Regions from separate parts of the Arthrobacter sp. MDT1-48-3 genome, predicted to be linked through region 2. Evidence: predicted binding sites of a transcription regulator. Region 2 holds the regulator's gene; the other holds the start of a gene.
What was found. Region 2 encodes LexA, which represses DNA repair genes until DNA is damaged. Its sites were predicted from a motif close to TCGAACANNTGTTCGA; they were not measured.

Region 1: ruvA (Holliday junction branch migration protein RuvA) is a predicted target of LexA. The motif match lies at 6,661-6,676, and genes of this name have one in related genera.

What each region holds. Positions count from the first base shown of each region.
Region 1 is NZ_JBTNDL010000004.1:179,207-187,984, forward strand. It holds gene ACX80L_RS10755 (RelA/SpoT family protein) at 1-1,198, opposite strand, end outside; gene secF (protein translocase subunit SecF) at 1,363-2,361, opposite strand; gene secD (protein translocase subunit SecD) at 2,358-4,112, opposite strand; gene yajC (preprotein translocase subunit YajC) at 4,197-4,763, opposite strand; gene ruvB (Holliday junction branch migration DNA helicase RuvB) at 4,866-5,981, opposite strand; gene ruvA (Holliday junction branch migration protein RuvA) at 5,978-6,607, opposite strand; gene ruvC (crossover junction endodeoxyribonuclease RuvC) at 6,823-7,392, opposite strand; gene ACX80L_RS10790 (YebC/PmpR family DNA-binding transcriptional regulator) at 7,429-8,187, opposite strand; gene pdxT (pyridoxal 5'-phosphate synthase glutaminase subunit PdxT) at 8,190-8,778, opposite strand, start outside.
Region 2 is NZ_JBTNDL010000008.1:36,301-45,078, forward strand. It holds gene ACX80L_RS14975 (SseB family protein) at 1-233, opposite strand, end outside; gene priA (bifunctional 1-(5-phosphoribosyl)-5-((5-phosphoribosylamino)methylideneamino)imidazole-4-carboxamide isomerase/phosphoribosylanthranilate isomerase PriA) at 230-988, opposite strand; gene ACX80L_RS14985 (hypothetical protein) at 1,064-1,222, opposite strand; gene hisH (imidazole glycerol phosphate synthase subunit HisH) at 1,227-1,865, opposite strand; gene hisB (imidazoleglycerol-phosphate dehydratase HisB) at 1,862-2,479, opposite strand; gene ACX80L_RS15000 (histidinol-phosphate transaminase) at 2,624-3,661, opposite strand; gene ACX80L_RS15005 (LysM peptidoglycan-binding domain-containing protein) at 3,820-4,281, opposite strand; gene lexA (transcriptional repressor LexA) at 4,664-5,377, shown strand; gene ACX80L_RS15015 (ATP-dependent DNA helicase) at 5,500-7,578, opposite strand; gene hflX (GTPase HflX) at 7,571-8,778, opposite strand, start outside.

The DNA of each region.
Region 1 (8,778 bases), on a different contig from region 2:
TCACGGTGGTGTGCAGCGACTGGTACATGTTGAACTTCGGCATCGCGATGTAGTCCTTGAACCGTCCTGGCAGGGGGTTCCAGCGCGAATGCAGCGATCCGAGGGTCGCATAGCAGTCGCGGACACTGTCCACCAGGACACGCACGCCCATCAGGTCGTGGATGTCGTCGAAGTCCTTGCCCCGCACGATCATCTTCTGGTAGATCGAGTAGTAGTGCTTCGGCCTGCCGGTGATCGTCGCCTTGATCTTGACTGCCCGGAGGTCTTCCTCGATCTGGTTCCGAACGAGGCCGAGGTGCTTCTCGCGCTCCGGGGTCCGGTCCCCCACCATCCGCACGATCTCCTCGTACACCTTGGGGTGGAGCGCCGCGAAGGAGAGGTCCTCGAGTTCCCACTTGATGGTGTTCATGCCGAGGCGGTGGGCGAGCGGCGCGAAGATCTCGAGCGTCTCCCGCGCCTTCTTCGCCGACGAGGCGGGCGAGACGAACCGCCACGTCCGGGCGTTGTGCAGCCGGTCCGCCAGCTTGATGACGAGGACACGGATGTCCTTGGCCATCGCGACGACCATCTTGCGCACGGTCTCGGCCTGCGCGGCGTCCCCGAAGGACACCTTGTCGAGCTTCGTGACGCCGTCGACGAGCATCGCGACCTCCGGCCCGAAGTCGCGCTTGAGTTCGTCGAGGGTGTAGGAGGTGTCCTCGACGGTGTCGTGCAGCAGGGCAGCCGCCAGGGTGGTGCCGGTCATGCCGAGCTCGGCGAGGATCGTGGCGACCGCCACGGGGTGCGTGATGTACGGGTCCCCGCTCTTGCGGGTCTGGCCGTCGTGGCTGCGTTCCGCGACGAGGTAGGCACGCTGGATGAGGTCGAGGTCCTCCCTGGGATTGTTCGCACGGACGGTGCGCAGGAGGGGCTCGAGGACGGGTGAATAGCCGGAGGAGCCGCGGCCGGTGAGGCGGGCGATGCGCGCCCGTGTGCGGCCCCGCCGCCCGGGCGCCACCTGGTCAGCACTCGTGGCCGACGGTGCGGAGGCTGCCGAGGCCGGCTGCACCAGCCCGCGTGGGGCCGGCGCCGCGGGCTGCACGAGTCCGCGGGAAGGGGCAGGTCGTGGGTCATCGGTGGCGATCGGAGCAGGAACTCCTGGCGCCGTAACGCCCTGGTCCTCGCCGGACCGTACCGCAGGGTTCACCGCTTCAGCCATATGCAGTCCCTCAATCTCGATCTCGGATCCGGCAAGGACTCAAGATGCCACACGTTCGCGACAACTCCAAGTCTAGCTGGGCTTTGAACGGCATCGGCCGCAGGGATGCCCGGACGGGCTCCCTGCGGCCGATGGTCGTGCTGCGGTCGGCAGCGGTGCGTGGATCAGGCCGACGCCGCTTCGAGCGACCGCCGGTTCAGGACCTTCTTCTCCTGCTTCTTCAGCTCGGGCTCGTTGAGCCGCAGCGCCGCGTACAGCGGCGCCGCGATGAAGATGGTGCCGAGAGTGCCGAGGATGATGCCGATGAACAGTGCCAGCGACAGGTCCTGCAGGGTGCCGGCGCCCAGCAGGAAGGCGCCGATGAACAGGATCGACGCGACCGGCAGGATCGCGACCACCGAGGTGTTGATCGAGCGGACGAGCGTCTGGTTCACCGCGAGGTTGACCTGCTCGGCGAAGGTGCGCTTCGTGGAGATCGTGACGTCGGCCGTGTTCTCGCGGATCTTGTCGAACACCACCACCGTGTCGTACAGGGCGTAGCTGAGGATCGTGAGGAAGCCGATGATCGCCGAGGGTGTCACCTCGAAGTCGCTGAGCGAGTACAGTCCCGCGGTCACGACCATGACCACCACGAGGGCGGCCATCGCAGCGAGGGCCATCTTCCATGTGCGGAAGTAGATGGCCATGAGTACCGCGGCCAGGAAGACGAACACGCCGAAGCCGATCAGGGCCTGGCGGCTGACGTCCTCACCCCAGGTCGGGCCGACGAAGCTCGAGGTCACCTGGTCCTCGCCCACCCCGTACCCGCTGATGAGGTTGTCGCGGACGCTGAGGGTCTCGTCGTCCGAGAGGCGCTCGGTCTGGACACGCATGGTGTCGGCCGCGATGTTGGTGACCCGCGGGACGGCGTCGGGCACGACGTCCGTCACGGCGGCCTCCCCGATCGCGGTGTCGGTGTTCTCGGTGGCGGACACCGTGAACTCGGATCCGCCGCGGAAGTCGATGCCGAGGTTGAAGCCGCCCTTGACCACCGGGATGATGATCGAGATCAGCACGGCGAGACCGGCGATGAGGAACCAGAGGTTCCGCTTGGCGACGAAGGGATAGGAGCGCTTCCCCGAGTACAGCTCGTTGCCGAACGTGGCAAAGCTTGTGCGGCTCATTCGTTGTTCTCTTTCTGGGACGAACCGGTGCGCCCGGCAAGGGCCTTCTGCTGCTCCGCGCGGCGGCGCTCGGCGATGGTCATGCGGCGGTCGGCTTCGGCCGCGGCGCCCTTGTTCCTGGTCCGGGCCACCGCGACGGACTGCTCCCCCTTCTCGGTCCTCTCGCCCGGCTCGCGCAGCCTGCCTGCTCCGCGGTAGAGCGGGATGCCTCCGAGCCTGCTCGGGTCCAGCCCCGACCAGGGGTGTCCCTCGCCGAAGAACTTGGTCCTGGCCAGCAGGCGGAGCACCGGATGGGTGAAGAGGAAGACGACCACGAGGTCGGCGATGGCCGTCAGGCCGAGCGTGAAGGCGAAGCCACGGACGTTGCCGACGGCCACGAAGTACAGCACGAGTGCGGCCAGCAGGTTCACGGCCTTCGACGCGAGCACGGTGCGCTTGGCACGGCGCCAGCCGTTCTCGACGGCGGAGATGAGCCCGCGCCCGTCACGGAGCTCGTCCCGGATGCGCTCGAAGTAGACGATGAACGAGTCGGCGGTCTGGCCGATGGCGACGATCAGCCCGGCGACACCGGCCAGGGACAGCCGGTAGTTCTCCGTCCAGCCGAGGATGCAGATGGCCAGGTAGGTGAGGACGCCGGCGACCACCAGCGATGCGATGGTGACGAGGCCCAGCAACCGGTACTGGAACATCGAGTACACGGCGACGAGGAGGAGTCCGATCAGGCCGGCGACGAGACCGAGCCGGAGCTGGTCGGCACCGAGGGTCGCGGAGATCTGCTGCTCGCTCTGGATCTCGAAGCTGATCGGCAGTGCGCCGTACTTCAGCTGCTCGGACAGTGCGGCGGCGGATTCCTCCGTGAAGTTGCCACTGATCTGGGGGTTGCCGTCGGGGATCACGGCGTTGGTGGTCGGCGCCGAGACGATCCGGCCGTCGAGCACGATGGCGAACTGGTTGCGGGGGTCTCCCGAGCCGATGGCGTAGAGGCGCTCGGTGACCTCCCGGAAGGTCTGCGTGCCCTCGTCGTTGAAGTCGATGTTCACGGCCCAGGTGTTCAGTGCCTGGCCCTGCGCTCCGCGCTGCAGCCCGTAGCTCGCGGTCGAGATGTCCGTCCCGGGGACCTCGACGGGTCCCAGGATGTACTTGCCCTGCGTGTCGGGCTCGCAGGCGACCATCGGCTGGTCGGCCGGCGCGGGCTCCTCGGCGGGCTCGAGCGCGGCGGGATCGAGGCAGTCCAGTGCCTCGAACTGCTTGTAGAGCTCCGGGGTGATCCAGTTCGGATCGCTCGCGTCCTGCGGCTCGGCCGCCGGCTGCGGCAGCTGGTCGTCGGGTGTCGGGGTCTCCGCGGGCGGCGCCTGGCCCGGTCCTCCGGCGAGGACCGGTCGGAACTCCATCTGGGCCGAGGCCTGGATGAGGTCGCGCGTCTCGGGATCCGGGGTGCCGGGCAGCGACACGATGACGTTCTGCCCGGACTGCGTGTTGATCTCGGCCTCGGCGACGCCGGAGCCGTCCACGCGCTGGCGGATGATCTCGACGGCCTGGTCGAGCTGTTCGGGGGTGATCTCCGTGCCGCCCTGGACCCGTGGGGCGAGGATCATCTGTGTTCCGCCCTCGAGGTCGAGGGCCAGCCGGGGACTCCAGCTCGCGGTGCTCCAGTAGGAACCCGCTCCCAGCAGGATCGCGAGCAGTGCTGTCAATGCGCCCAGCCAGACTAGTGTCCGCTTGGCTGCCGTCCCGGGACCGGTACGAGGCATGGTGGGTGTCCTTATTCAGTGGCGCGGCTCTCGCGCCGGGTTGATCCAGAGAGGGCGCGGCTGAGTACCGCGCCCCAGAAGATGCTAGTTGTCGGGGTTCACTTTGGGGTCGCGCGCATCCCGCGCGTCGCGGTTCTCCCGGGTGGACTGCTCGCGGTCCAGCCGCTCCAGCGTCTCCTCCGGGGTCTCGACGCCCGATACCGCGCCGGGAGTTCCCGCGGCGGTCGAACCGGCCGTCGGCGTCCGATCGAGCGACGACGCGTCGTCGGGCACCGCGGCGCCGTCGTAGGCGTCGAGATCGCCGCGGTCCGCCGTGGCGTCCGCGTCATGGGCGACGGTCGGTTCCTGCGTGACGACCTTGGAGAGGGCCTGGGTGTGCACCGTGGCGGTGTTCCCGGGCGACAGTTCGAGGACGGCCTTGTTGTTCTCCTGGTCGATCGAGACGATCGTCCCGTAGAGGCCGAACTGGGTCATGACCTCGGTGCCGGGCTCCATCTGCGTCCGCATCTCCTTCACCTGCTGCTGCGTCTTCCGCTGCCTGCGGAACATGGTGAAGATCAGGAATGCCAGCGCCAGCGGCAGCAGGAGGGAGAAGATGTCGAAGGGAGGGGCATCTCCGGAGGTGGTCTGGGCGACTACATGTGCGAGCACTGGGAATTTCCGTTCCTGGGACTGGAGGTGTGGGCGGCAGGACTGTGCCCCGGCACACATTCGAAGACACCAGTGTAAAGGGGAAAGCTGGGCGTCTCCTCGTCAGGAGTCCGGCCGGCTCCAGCTGTCAAGGCCCGATTCCGCTCCGAGGAGGGTGTCCGGCGCCACGGAGAACAGGTCCTCCGGCATGGCCGCGGCCACGTTCGCGGGCATCTCCAGGCCCAGATGCTTCCACGCTGCCGCCGTCGCGATCCTGCCGCGCGGAGTGCGCCCCAGCATGCCCTCACGGACCAGGTACGGCTCGGCGACGGTCTCCACCGTCTCCGGTTCCTCCCCCACCGCGATGGCGAGGGTCGACAGCCCCACGGGACCGCCGTTGAACTTGGTGATCAGCGCTGTCAGGACGGACCGGTCCAGCCGGTCCAGGCCCCTGGCGTCCACCTCGTACATGTCGAGGGCTGCGCTGGCTGACCGCGCGTCGATGAGGTCGATACCGTGCACGAGCGCCCAGTCCCGCACGCGTCGGAGCAACCGGTTCGCGATACGGGGCGTTCCCCGTGAACGCCCGGCGATCTCGGCGAAGGCGGCGGAGTTCACCTTCATGTCCATGAGCATCGCGGAGCGGCGGAGCACCAGCTCGAGCTCCTCGGTCGAGTAGAACTCGAGGTGACCGGTGAATCCGAACCGGTCGCGGAGGGGTCCGGGCAGCAGCCCGGCGCGGGTGGTCGCGCCGACGAGTGTGAACGGCGGCAGCTCCAGCGGGATCGCGGTGGCCCCGGGGCCCTTGCCCACGATGATGTCCACGCGGAAGTCCTCCATGGCCATGTAGAGCATCTCCTCGGCGGGCCGCGACATGCGGTGGATCTCGTCGAGGAACAGGACCTCCCCCTCCGTCAGGGAGGAGAGGATCGCGGCGAGGTCACCGGCGTGCTGGATCGCGGGCCCGGAGGTGATGCGCAGCGGTGCGTTCATCTCCGCGGCGATGATCATGGCGAGCGTCGTCTTCCCGAGTCCGGGAGGGCCGGAGAGCAGGACGTGGTCAGCGCTGCGCCCGCGCAGGCGCGAGGCCTCCAGGACGAGCGAGAGCTGCCGCCGTACCCGCTTCTGACCGACGAAGTCGTCGAGGTTCTTCGGCCGCAGGGCCGCCTCCACCGCCCTGTCCTCGGGGTCGGCCGCCGGCGCGACGAGCGGGGCGTCCTCGGGGTGACTGTCCGTCATGACCCGACCTTCGTCCGGGCCGAGCTACGCGCGCCGTCCTGGCCGAGGCGACGCAGGGTGAGCTTCAGGATCTGGCCCACGTCGCCCGTCTCGGCGATCTCCGGTGCCTCCGCGACGGCCGCGTCGATGGCGGCCCCGGCGTCCTTCTCGGACCAGCCGAGCCCCATCATGGCCGTGAGTACCTGGCCCTGCCACGTCTGCTGGGAGACGCCCGGCTTCGACTCCAGGGGCACGAGCTTCCCGGCGAGTTCGAGCACGATGCGCCGCGCACCCTTGGGGCCGATGCCGGGCACCTTGCTGAACGCCTTGTCGTCACCCGAGGAAGCAGCCACCCGGATCGCGTCCGGTGCGTGGACGGCGAGGACGGCGAGGGCGAGGCGGGGGCCCACGCCGCTGACCGCCAGGAGCGTCTCGAAGACCTCGCGCTGATCGGCGTCCTCGAAACCGAAGAGCGTCATGGAATCCTCGCGCACGATCATCGCGGTGGCGACCGTCGCCTCGGCCCCGACGCGCAGCCCGGCAAGGGTCTGCGGCGTGGCCTGGACCTGCATGCCGAAGCCGTTGACGTCGAGAACGGCGGAGTGCAGGCCCACGTGGGTCACTGTCCCGCGCAGGGAACTGATCATGAGGGTCTCCAGGGGCACGAGTGGGAAGGGGCGGGCCGGGCTGTCACCCGGCGTCGAACATACGTTCTAATCGTCAACCGTACCGGCCTCTCCGCGCAGGGGCGACCCCGCCACACCGGGAAGGGCGTATCCGCTCCGGCACGGAGCGGCTGCAGGGCCGGTCGACGGCGATCGAGGCGCCGTGCCGGGGTTCGGGCAGCGTAGGCCCGGACCGGCTAGCGACGTCGGGCGCGGGCTTCCGCCTCGGCCCAGATCCGCTGGGCGGGCGTGACGGACCCGCCGGACGCCGCAGCACCCTGCAGGCCCACTCCCCTCCGCCAGGCGTGCGTGATCGCGAGCGCGAGCGCGTCGGCGGCGTCGGCCGGCTTCGGCGCGGTCTCCAGGCGCAGGATCTTAGTCACCATCTTCGTGACGGCGACCTTGTCCGCCTGCCCGTTCCCCGTGACGGCGGCCTTGACCTCGGTGGGCGTGTGAAGGGCCACCGGGATGCCCCGGCGCGCGGCGGCCACGATGACGACCCCGGACGCCTGCGCGGTACCCATGACGGTACTGATGTTGGTTCCGCTGAACACGCGCTCGACGGCGAGGGCCTGCGGTTCGTGCAGGTCCAGCCACGAGTCGACGGCCTCCGAGATGACCAGGAGCCGCTCGTCGAGGCTCCTGCCCGCCTCCGTACCGACCACGCCGACGGCGACGAGCGTCGAGCGCCGGTTCGGCTCGATGTCGACGACGGCGAGGCCGCAGCGCGTCAGCCCCGGGTCCACGCCCATGACGCGGTACGTCACGGTGTCACCGGTCCTGCGATGCCGAGCGGTGCGATGTCAGTCGTCGTTCTCGAGCTCACCCAGGACGTCGTCCGAGAGGTGGGCGTTCGAGTAGACGTTCTGGACGTCGTCGAGCTCCTCCAGGGCGTCCACGAGCTTGAGGAACTTCCGGCCGCCGTCGGCGTCGAGGTCCACCTGCATCGACGGCACGAACTCGACCTCGTCGGTCTCGTACTCGATGCCGCTCTCATCGAGCGCCGCAACCACGGCCCGGAGGTCCTGCGGCTCGGAGACGATCTCGAAGGTGTCGGTGGACTCCTTGACCTCGTCCGCTCCCGCGTCGAGGACCGACAGCAGCAGCTCGTCCTCGGTGAGTCCGTTCTTCGGCAGCGTGACGACGCCCTTGCGCGCGAACAGGTACGCCACGGAACCGGGATCCGCGATGGTCCCGCCGTTGCGGCTGATCCCGAGGCGCACCTCGGAGGCCGCGCGGTTCTTGTTGTCCGTGAGGCACTCGATGAGCAGGGCCGAGCCCTGGGGCCCACGGGCCTCGTACATGATGGTCTGGTAGTCGACGGCCTCGCCGAGCAGGCCGGCGCCGCGCTTCACGGCACGGTTGATGTTGTCGATCGGCACGGAGGTCTTCTTCGCCTTCGACACGGCCAGCTCGAGGCCGGGGTTACCCGCGACGTCGGCCCCGCCGGCCCGCGCGGCGACCTCGATGTTCTTGATCAGCTTGGCGAAGGACTTCGCGCGCTTGGCGTCGATCGCCGCCTTCTTGTGCTTGGTGGTTGCCCACTTGGAGTGCCCCGACATGCTTACGCTTCCCCTCTGATCATCCGAATAAACAGTTCGTGGACCCGCCGCTCCCCCGTGACCTCCGGATGGAAGCTCGTGGCCAGCAGGTTCCCTGAACGCACTGCGACAATTCTAGCGACCGGCTCCAACTCGGACGCCCCGCCGGCACCGTCGTCCCCCGCCGCCCCGCCCGGGCTGGTGGACGTGCCGGCGGCCGGGCCCGGCTGTGGAGCCTGCCCGGCGGGCACCTGCGCGAGCACCTCGACGCCGTCGCCCACCTTCTCCACCCACGGCGCGCGGATGAAGACGGCCCGCACGGGGTCCCCTCCCGCAGCACTGCCGGTCGTTGCGAGGCCCGCAAAGGCGAGGTCGGTTTCGAAGGACTCCCGCTGGCGGCCGAAGGCGTTGCGCCGCACCACCATGTCGAGCCCGCCGAGCGTCTGCTGCGGATTGCCGAGCCGGTCCACCGATGGATCGGCGATGACGTCGGACAGCAGGATCATGCCGGCGCACGAGCCGTAGACGGGCAGGCCGCCGGCGATGAGGTCCCGCAGCGGGTCCGCCAGGCCGAAAGTGCGGGTGAGCTTGTCCATCGTCGTGGACTCGCCG
Region 2 (8,778 bases):
GTCAGTGCGGCGAAGACGGCCCGTTCACCCCGTCCCGGCCGGTCGGACGTCTCCAGGAGTCCGGCCACCGCGGCGGCGAGCCGCACGTCGGCCGCGCCGTCGTCGTCGTCGAATGCGTGCAGCGGATTGTCGGGTCCCGACAGGTCCCGCCCGGCCCATGGCCGTCCCGCGGAGTCGGCGGTGTTGCCGGCCAGCGCGGCGGCGATGTGCGCGGGCAGCTGTTTGCCGGTCACGCGTCCGCGGCGGGCAGCCCTGCCACGTCCAGGGCCTGGGGCAGGGTGAAGGCTCCGGCGTAGAGGGCCTTGCCCACGATCGCGCCCTCGAGTCCCTGCGGCACGAGCTCGCGGAGGGCTGCGATGTCGTCGAGGCTGGAGATACCGCCCGAGGCGACGACGGGACGCGTCGTCTTCGCGAGGACCTCCCTGAGGAGTTCGATGTTGGGGCCCCTGAGGGTCCCGTCCTTCGTCACGTCGGTCACGACGTACCGCGCGCACCCGGCATCCTCGAGGCGCTGCAGGACCTCCCACAGGTCCCCGCCCTCCTGCGTCCAGCCGCGGGCGGCCAGCGTGGTGCCGCGGACGTCCAGGCCGACGGCGACGGCGTCCCCGTAGCGGGCGATGGCCAGCTCGGTCCACTCGGGGTTCTCGAGCGCGGCCGTGCCGAGGTTCACACGCGTGGCACCCAGTTCCAGTGCGGCGTCCAGCGATTCGTCGTCGCGGATGCCCCCCGAGAGCTCCACCTTGATGTTCAGGTGCTTCACGACACGCTCGAGCAGCTCCCGGTTCGAGCCGCGCCCGAAGGCCGCGTCCAGGTCCACGAGGTGCACCCACTCGGCCCCGTCCTCCTGCCAGGCGAGCGCCGCGTCGAGCGGGTCCCCGTAGCTGGTCTCGCTGCCCGCCTCGCCCTGCACCAGGCGGACGGCCTGGCCGTCCGCGACGTCGACGGCGGGGAGGAGTTCGAGCGTGGGTGATTCGGAGAAGGGGCTCATCGTCTGCTTGGCTGCTTTCGTACGCGCGGCGGGGGCCGCTGGGTCGGGACGGTCGGTCTGGACAGGGTGCTGCGGCTAGTCGCCGGGCAGGGTGAACAGGTAGGCGGCGAGCAGCGAGAGCCCCGCCAGCACCAGGAAGGCGATCCACACCCAGCGCGGGAACTCCTGGCTCCGGAGGGAGTAGGCACCTCCGATGAGGACGCCGGCGGCTCCCATGAGCACGAGGCTCAGCACCGGCTCACCGCAGGCTCTCGATCCAGTTGCGCAGGAGCTGGGCGCCCGCGTCACCGGACTTCTCCGGGTGGAACTGGGTGGCGCTGAGGGGCCCGTTCTCGACGGCCGCGATGAAGCGCCCGCCGTGGTCGGACCAGGTGACCTGCGGCGGCCTCATGGCGGGCTGGTTGACGTCGAAGGACCAGTCCTGGACGCCGTACGAGTGCACGAAGTAGAACCGCTCGTCGGCGATGCCGTCGAACAGGACGGTGTCCTCCGGTGCGTCCACCGTGTTCCAGCCCATGTGCGGCACGACGTCCGCCTTCAGCCGTTCCACGGTCCCCGGCCATTCGCCCATGCCCGGCGTCCGCACACCGTGTTCGACTCCTTCGTCGAAGAGCACCTGGAGGCCCACGCAGATGCCGAGGACGGGACGCCCGCCCGCCACGCGGCGGCCGATCATCCGCAGGGCGTCGACATCCTTGAGTCCCTTCATCACGGCCGCGAACGCGCCGACGCCCGGCACGAGCAGTCCGGACGCGTTGAGGACGTCGTCCGGCTCGGCGCTCAGCACCACCTCGGCGCCGACGTGCTCGAGGGCGCGGACGACGGAGCGGACATTGCCCGACCCGTAGTCGAGCACGGTGACGGTGCGCGCGGTCATAGCGCCCCCTTCGTGGACGGGATGCCCTCGACGCGGGGGTCGGGTTCGACGGCTGCACGCAGCGCCCGGGCCAGGGCCTTGAACTGGGCCTCGACGATGTGGTGCGGATCGCGGCCCGCGAGGACGGTCACGTGGAGGCAGATCTGGGCGTGCAGCGCGATCGCTTCGAGGACGTGGCGCGTGAGGGATCCGGTGAAGTGCCCGCCGATGAGGTGGTACTCCTGCCCGGCGGGTTCTCCCCCGTGCACCAGGAAGGGCCGTCCGGAGATGTCGACGACGGCGTTGGCGAGGGCCTCGTCCAGCGGCACCGTGGCCTCGCCGAAACGGCGGATGCCCGCCTTCGTGCCCAGGGCCTGCCGGAGGGCCTCGCCGATCGCGATCGCCGTGTCCTCGACCGTGTGGTGGACGTCGATGTGGGTGTCACCGGAGGACCTGATGGTGAGGTCGATCAGGGAGTGCTTCGACAGGGCGGTGAGCATGTGGTCGTAGAACGGCACGGTGGTATCGATGGAGGACACGCCCGTGCCGTCGAGGTCGAGTTCCACGAGGACGCTGGACTCACTCGTGACGCGCTCGATGCGGGCCGTACGGCCGCTGGCGGCATCAACTGTCATTGCATTCCTTCTGTTCGCCGGCGGTCGGCCGGGCGCTGATCGGCAGTGGTCGGGAGGGCTGGGTGGCGCGGGGCCGGGAGGATGCGGCGCTCCGAACCCTTCAAGTCTAGGAGGACCGGGCCGGGCGGGGCGCCGCGGTACCGGCTACAGCAGCTTCTTCAACGCTGTGAGGAACACCGTGGTCTCCCGCTCTGTTCCGGCGGTGACGCGCAGGGAGCCGGGAATGCCGACGTCGCGGATGAGCACGCCTGCGTCCAGCAGGCCCTCCCAGACCCGGTGGGGATCCTCGAGGCCCGAGAAGAAGACGAAATTGGCGTCCGACGGAGCCGGCGAGAGCCCGAGGTCCTCGAGTTCCCGCACGATGCGGTCGCGCTGCACCTTGATGGCCTCGACATTGGACAGCAGCGTCTCTGCGTGGGTGAGTGCGGCGTTGGCCGCCGCCTGCGTGATGGCCGACAGGTGGTACGGAAGGCGGACCAGCCGGAGGGCGTCGGTGACCTCCGGGGCGGCGGCGAGGTACCCCAGCCGCGCCCCCGCCAGGGCGAAGGCCTTGCTCATGGTGCGCGAGACCAGCAGGCGCGGTCGGCCGGGGAGCAGCGTGAGCGCGCTCGGTGTCCCCTGCTGGGCGAACTCGCCGTACGCCTCGTCCACGATGATGATGGCCCGCGCGTCCTCGCCGGCCTCGTACGCGGCCTCGACGACGTCGAGCCCCAGTGCCGTGCCGGTGGGGTTGTTGGGAGAGCACAGGAAGACGACGTTCGCATCCGAGGACCGGATGGCGCGGGCTGTCGCGTCCGGCGTCATCGAATAGGCGGACCCGCGCTCGGCGGTGATGTAGCGGGTTCCCGTCCCGCTGGCGAGCAGCGGGTACATCGAGTACGTCGGCGGGAAGCCGATCGCCGTGCGTCCCGGCCCGCCGAAGGCCTGGAGGACCTGCTGCAGGACCTCGTTCGACCCGTTGGCCGCCCAGAGCTGCTCGGGCGTCAGCCCGTGCCCGAGGTAGTCGGCGAGGTTCTTCCGCAGCTCGGTGAACTCGCGGTCCGGGTACCGGTTCAGCCCCGTGGTGGCTTCGGCGACGGCCTGGACGATGGCTGCATGCACGTCCGCCGGTACACCGTGGGTGTTCTCGTTGACGTTCAGCAGGATCGGCACATCGAGCTGCGGTGCACCGTAGGGGTGCATCCCGACGAGGTCATCGCGCAGGGGGAGGTTTGCCAGGGCATCGACGGAGGAGGGCACCGGTCAAGTTTAAGCGATGACGGCCCTCGCAGCGAATGCTGCACGTCGGGCGCCTGGACCGGCCCTGCCCGGCAGTGCGGGAACCGATGCGGGACCGGGGGCTAGCCCTCGGCCGGTATGGAGATACTCTGGCCGGCCTGGACGACGGACGAGCGGAGATTGTTGAGCTCGACCATCTCCGTGACGACGTCGCGCGGGTCGCGATCGGGGGCGTACCGCACGGCGAGGTCCCACAGGGTCTCGCCCGCGGCCACGTTGACGTCGACGACGGACGAGGAGACGGGAGCCGATTCCCCGGCCTGGGCCTGCGAGGTCAGGAAGGCCCCGAGGAGGATCAGGGCGGCGACGCCCAGCGCGATCGGCAGGCCCACGAGGAGCAACCGCCCCCGCCGGGTGAGGGTCAGCGGGCGCTCCGGTTCCCGCGACGAGAGCTGGTGCTCCCCCGCCGACACGGAAGCCGGCGCGGGAGTCGAAGGAGCCGCGACGAGCCGGAGGTGGACCCCCGGCCGGGCGGGTGCCAGTGCCAACGCCGTACTGCCCTGCGGTGCTGGTGCCTCTGTCATCGGCCTACCTCTTTCCCTTCGAATGTTCCGTGTGGAAACGCAGCGTGTTTCGAACACACGTTCTAATTCAGCTGCGCTTATTTCTAGCATCTACGGACGATGCTTGTCGAGACTCGCTCGAACATATGTTTGAAAACCGCCCCGGACTGGCCTAGCGTGAACAGCACGGTCCATCACCGGCGTGTCCTGCTCCTGAGCCGCAGGCCTGCCGGTGATGGTCCCAAGACAACCATCCGCCACTGACAGAAACGGCTCCCACTGCGCGGGAGCCGCACGGCGGATACGACGGGATGCGCAGTCCCAGGCGAAAGGCACACCAGTGGTGGAACCAACACCGGCAGCGCGGCAGGAATCGAACATCGCCGACGTCCCCACCGATGCCGTGCCCCTCTCGGCCGGGCGGGGACGCCCGAGGGGCCGCTCTGTGTCGAAGGGGCTGACGGCGCGCCAGCTGACCATCCTCGAGACCATCCAGCGCTCGATCGCCGACAAGGGCTACCCGCCCTCCATGCGGGAGATCGGCGACACGGTCGGGCTGGCCAGCCTGTCGAGCGTGACGCACCAGCTCTCCCAGCTGGAACGGCTCGGCTACCTGCGACGGGACCCGAAGCGTCCTCGCGCCATGGAGGTGCTGCTGCCCCTGACGCTCGCGTCGGAGCCGGTGTCCGCCGGCGCCTCCCCGACGGACCGCAAGCCTGCGGGCGAGCACCAGATCGCCGTCGACACCGCCCTCGTGCCGCTCGTCGGCCGCATCGCGGCAGGCGGGCCCATCCTCGCCGACCAGGTCGTGGAGGACGTCATGCCCCTGCCGCGCCAGCTCGTCGGGCACGGGGACCTCTTCATGCTCAGGGTCTCCGGGGACTCGATGGTGGATGCCGCGATCTGCGACGGCGACTGGGTCGTGGTGCGGCGGCAGCAGAGCGCCCAGAACGGCGACATCGTCGCGGCGCTGCTTGACGACGAGGCCACCGTGAAGACCTTCCGCCAGCGTGACGGTCACACGTGGCTCCTGCCGCAGAACACGCGCTACGAACCGATCCTGGGCGACCACGCCAGCATCATGGGCAAGGTCGTCTCGGTGATGCGCGCCCTCTAGGAGGCGCTCCGGCGCGTCGTCGGCGACGCCGCCGAGCGCTTCGGCGTCCCTCCCGGCGCCGACGTAGCAGGCGAACCTACCGGGCGCCCTCCAGGAGGCCTACGGATACGGCGGGACGGGCGTCAGCGGCCCGAGAGGCGTTCGAGGATGCCCGTGACCGTGGCGCGGTCGGTGGTCGCCCAGAAGGGCGGCAGGGCCGCCCGGAGGAACCCGCCGTACCGTGCGGTGGCGAGGCGGCTGTCCAGCACTGCCACCACTCCCCTGTCTCCCGCCGCCCGGATGAGGCGACCCGCTCCCTGGGCGAGCCGCACGGCCGCGTGGGTGGCGGAGACACTCATGAATCCGTTGCCACCGTTCCGCGCGACGGCCCTCGTCCGGGCCGTCATCAGGGGATCGTCGGGTCGGGGGAACGGGATGCGGTCGATCACCACCAGCCGGCACGACGCCCCCGGCACGTCGACGCCCTGCCACAGCGACATGGTCCCGAACAGGCAGGTGTCGGGCTCGTCGGCGAACTGCGTGACCAGTGCGCTGAGGGAGGACTCCCCCTGGCACAGGATCTCGAAGTCGACCTTCGGCCGGAGCGCCTCGGCCGCCTCCTCGGCGGCCCGTTTGGACGAGAAGAGGCCCAGAGCGCCCCCGCGTGAGGCCCTGAGCAGGACCAGCAGCTCATTCAGCTGGGCGTCCGACGTGCCCCGCTCGGGTTTGGGCAGGTCCTTCGCCACGTAGAGGACGCCCTGGCGCGGATAGTCGAAGGGGCTCCCGACGTCCACGCCGGTCCAGGCGGGCGCACCGGGACCGCTGAGGCCCAACGACCCCGCCACCGGACCGAACTCCGAGCCGATGGCGAGCGTCGCCGACGTCAGGATCACGGTGTGGTCCTCGAAGAGGCCTTCCCGCAGCCGTCCCGCCACCGAGAGCGGGGCGACGTTCAGGGTCGCCGGTGCACTCTCGTCGGGCTGCGCATAGCCGGCACCCGGTGTGAAGGTGCTCGGGCGGGATGCCCAGACCACTTCGTTGAGATCCGGTGCCGCGAGGATGCGCTCGGCCAGCTCGAAGACCAGCGTCGTCCTCGAGCGGGCGACCTGCCGGCCACCGTCGGCGTCGGCCTCCGATTTGCCGTCCGTCTTCGTGTCGGACAGGGCGGCCCGTGCCGCGTCGCGGACCTGCGCCAGCGACTGTTCGAGATCGTCCGGCAGGCCGCCGGGCAGCAGGCCGGACGGGATGAGCTCGGCGGAGGCCTCGAACGCTGCGGCCGCGGTGTCGAGGGCGCCGGTGCTGATGGAGGCGTGGCGCCGCAGGGCGGTCGCCGCGGCCATCACCATCGAGGCGGACAGCTGTCCGGACACGGCGCCCGTCACCCGGTCGTGGAGTTCATGGGCCTCGTCGATCACCACGACGTCGTATTCGGGGAGCACGGCAATGCCCTCGAAGGCGCTGATCGCGAGCATGGCGTGGTTGGTGATGATGATGTCGGCGTCGGCCGCGGCGGCCCGGGCCTTCTCGCTGAAGCACTCCTGGGCGACAGGACAGCGGGCAGCGCCGAGGCACTCCATGCTGGAGACGGAGACCTGGCGCCACGCGCGGTCGTTCACGCCGGGCACGAGGTCGTCGCGGTCACCCGTCGTCGTCTCCTCCGCCCACTCGCGGAGACGCACCACGTCCCTCCCGAGGGCCGATGCGGGGGCTCCACCGCCGGCAGGGGAAGGATGGGGGGCAGCGTCCTCGCCCAGGCTGAACAGGGCGTCCGGGGCGTCCTCCTCGGGAAATCCCCCGCCGGTCTTGTGCAGGCAGACGTAGTTCGAGCGGCCCTTGAGGAGCGCGACGTCGACCGGGCGTGCGAGCGCGGGCCGCACCGCGTCCAACAGGCGCGGGAGGTCCCGCCCCACGATCTGCGCCTGCAGGGCGAGCGTCGCCGTCGAGACGACCGACGGACGGTCGCTCTCCAGGGCATGCGCGAGGAGCGGCACGAGGTAGGCCAGGGACTTGCCCGTCCCGGTGCCGGCCTGCACGAGGAGGTGGTCGCCGGAGCGGATGGCCTCGCTCACCTGCCGCACCATCTCGTGCTGGCCGGCGCGCATCTCACCGCCCATCGCCGCGACGGCGGCGTCGAGCAGTTCCAGGGCCTGCCGGGCCTCGGCGGAGTGGTGCGCCGCGTCCGGCGCCGCGACCGCAGCACCGGACCGCACGCTCTCACTCATGCCGGACGTACGGCTCCAGCTCGGCTGCCAGGCCCTCCCGGACCATCACCTCGAGGCGCGTGCCCTCGTCGGCGTGCTCCATCCCGAGGATCTCGACGTCCTCCTCATGGAGGCGGCTGACGACCTCGCCGTGCGCGTAGGGCACCAGCAGGTCGAGCTTGACGCCCGGACGCGGGATGTTCGTGCTGATCAGCTGACGGAGCTCGGTGAGCCCTGCGCCCGTCCGGGCCGAGACGACGACCGAGCGCTGCTCGCGCTGCCGCAGCCGTTCGATGACGAAGGGGTCGGCCGCGTCGGCCTTGTTGAGGACGATGATCTCGGGCACCTTGCGGGCGTCGACCTCGGTCAGCACCGCGCGGACGGCGGCGATCTGGCCTTCCGGATCCGGATGCGAGGCGTCCACGACGTGCAGGATCAGGTCGGCGTCGGCGACCTCCTCGAGGGTCGAGCGGAACGCCTCGATCAGCTGCGTGGGGAGCGACCGGACGAAACCGACCGTGTCGGCCAGCGTGTAACCGATGCCGTCCGGCGTCTCCGCCCTGCGGATCGTGGGATCCAGCGTCGCGAACAGCGCATTCTCGACGAGCACGCCGGCGTCGGTCAGCCGGTTCAGCAGCGACGACTTCCCGGCGTTGGTGTACCCGGCGATCGCGACGGAGGGGACCTGGTTGCGACGGCGGTTGGATCGCTTCGTCTCGCGCGCGGGCTTCATCTCCGCGATCTCCCGGCGCAGCTTGGCCATGCGCGTGCGGATCTTCCGGCGGTCGAGTTCGATCTTCGTCTCACCGGGTCCGCGGGAGCCCATGCCGGCGCTCGCGCTGCCGACCTGGCCGCCCGCCTGGCGGGACATCGACTCGCCCCAGCCACGCAGGCGCGGCAGCAGGTATTCGAGTTGCGCGAGTTCCACCTGGGCCTTGCCCTCGCGGGACTTGGCATGCTGCGCGAAGATGTCCAGGATCAGCGCGGTCCGGTCGATGACCTTGACCTTCACGATGTCCTCGAGCCCACGGCGCTGCGACGGCGACAGTTCGCTGTCGACGATCACGGTGTCGGCACCGGTCGCCTGCACGATGTCCTTCAGCTCCTGGGCCTTGCCCGACCCGAGGAACGTGCCGGGGTCCGGCTTGAGCCGGCGCTGCACGATCCCGTCGAGCACCTCGGACCCTGCGGTCTCCGCGAGGGCGGCCAGTTCCTGCAGCG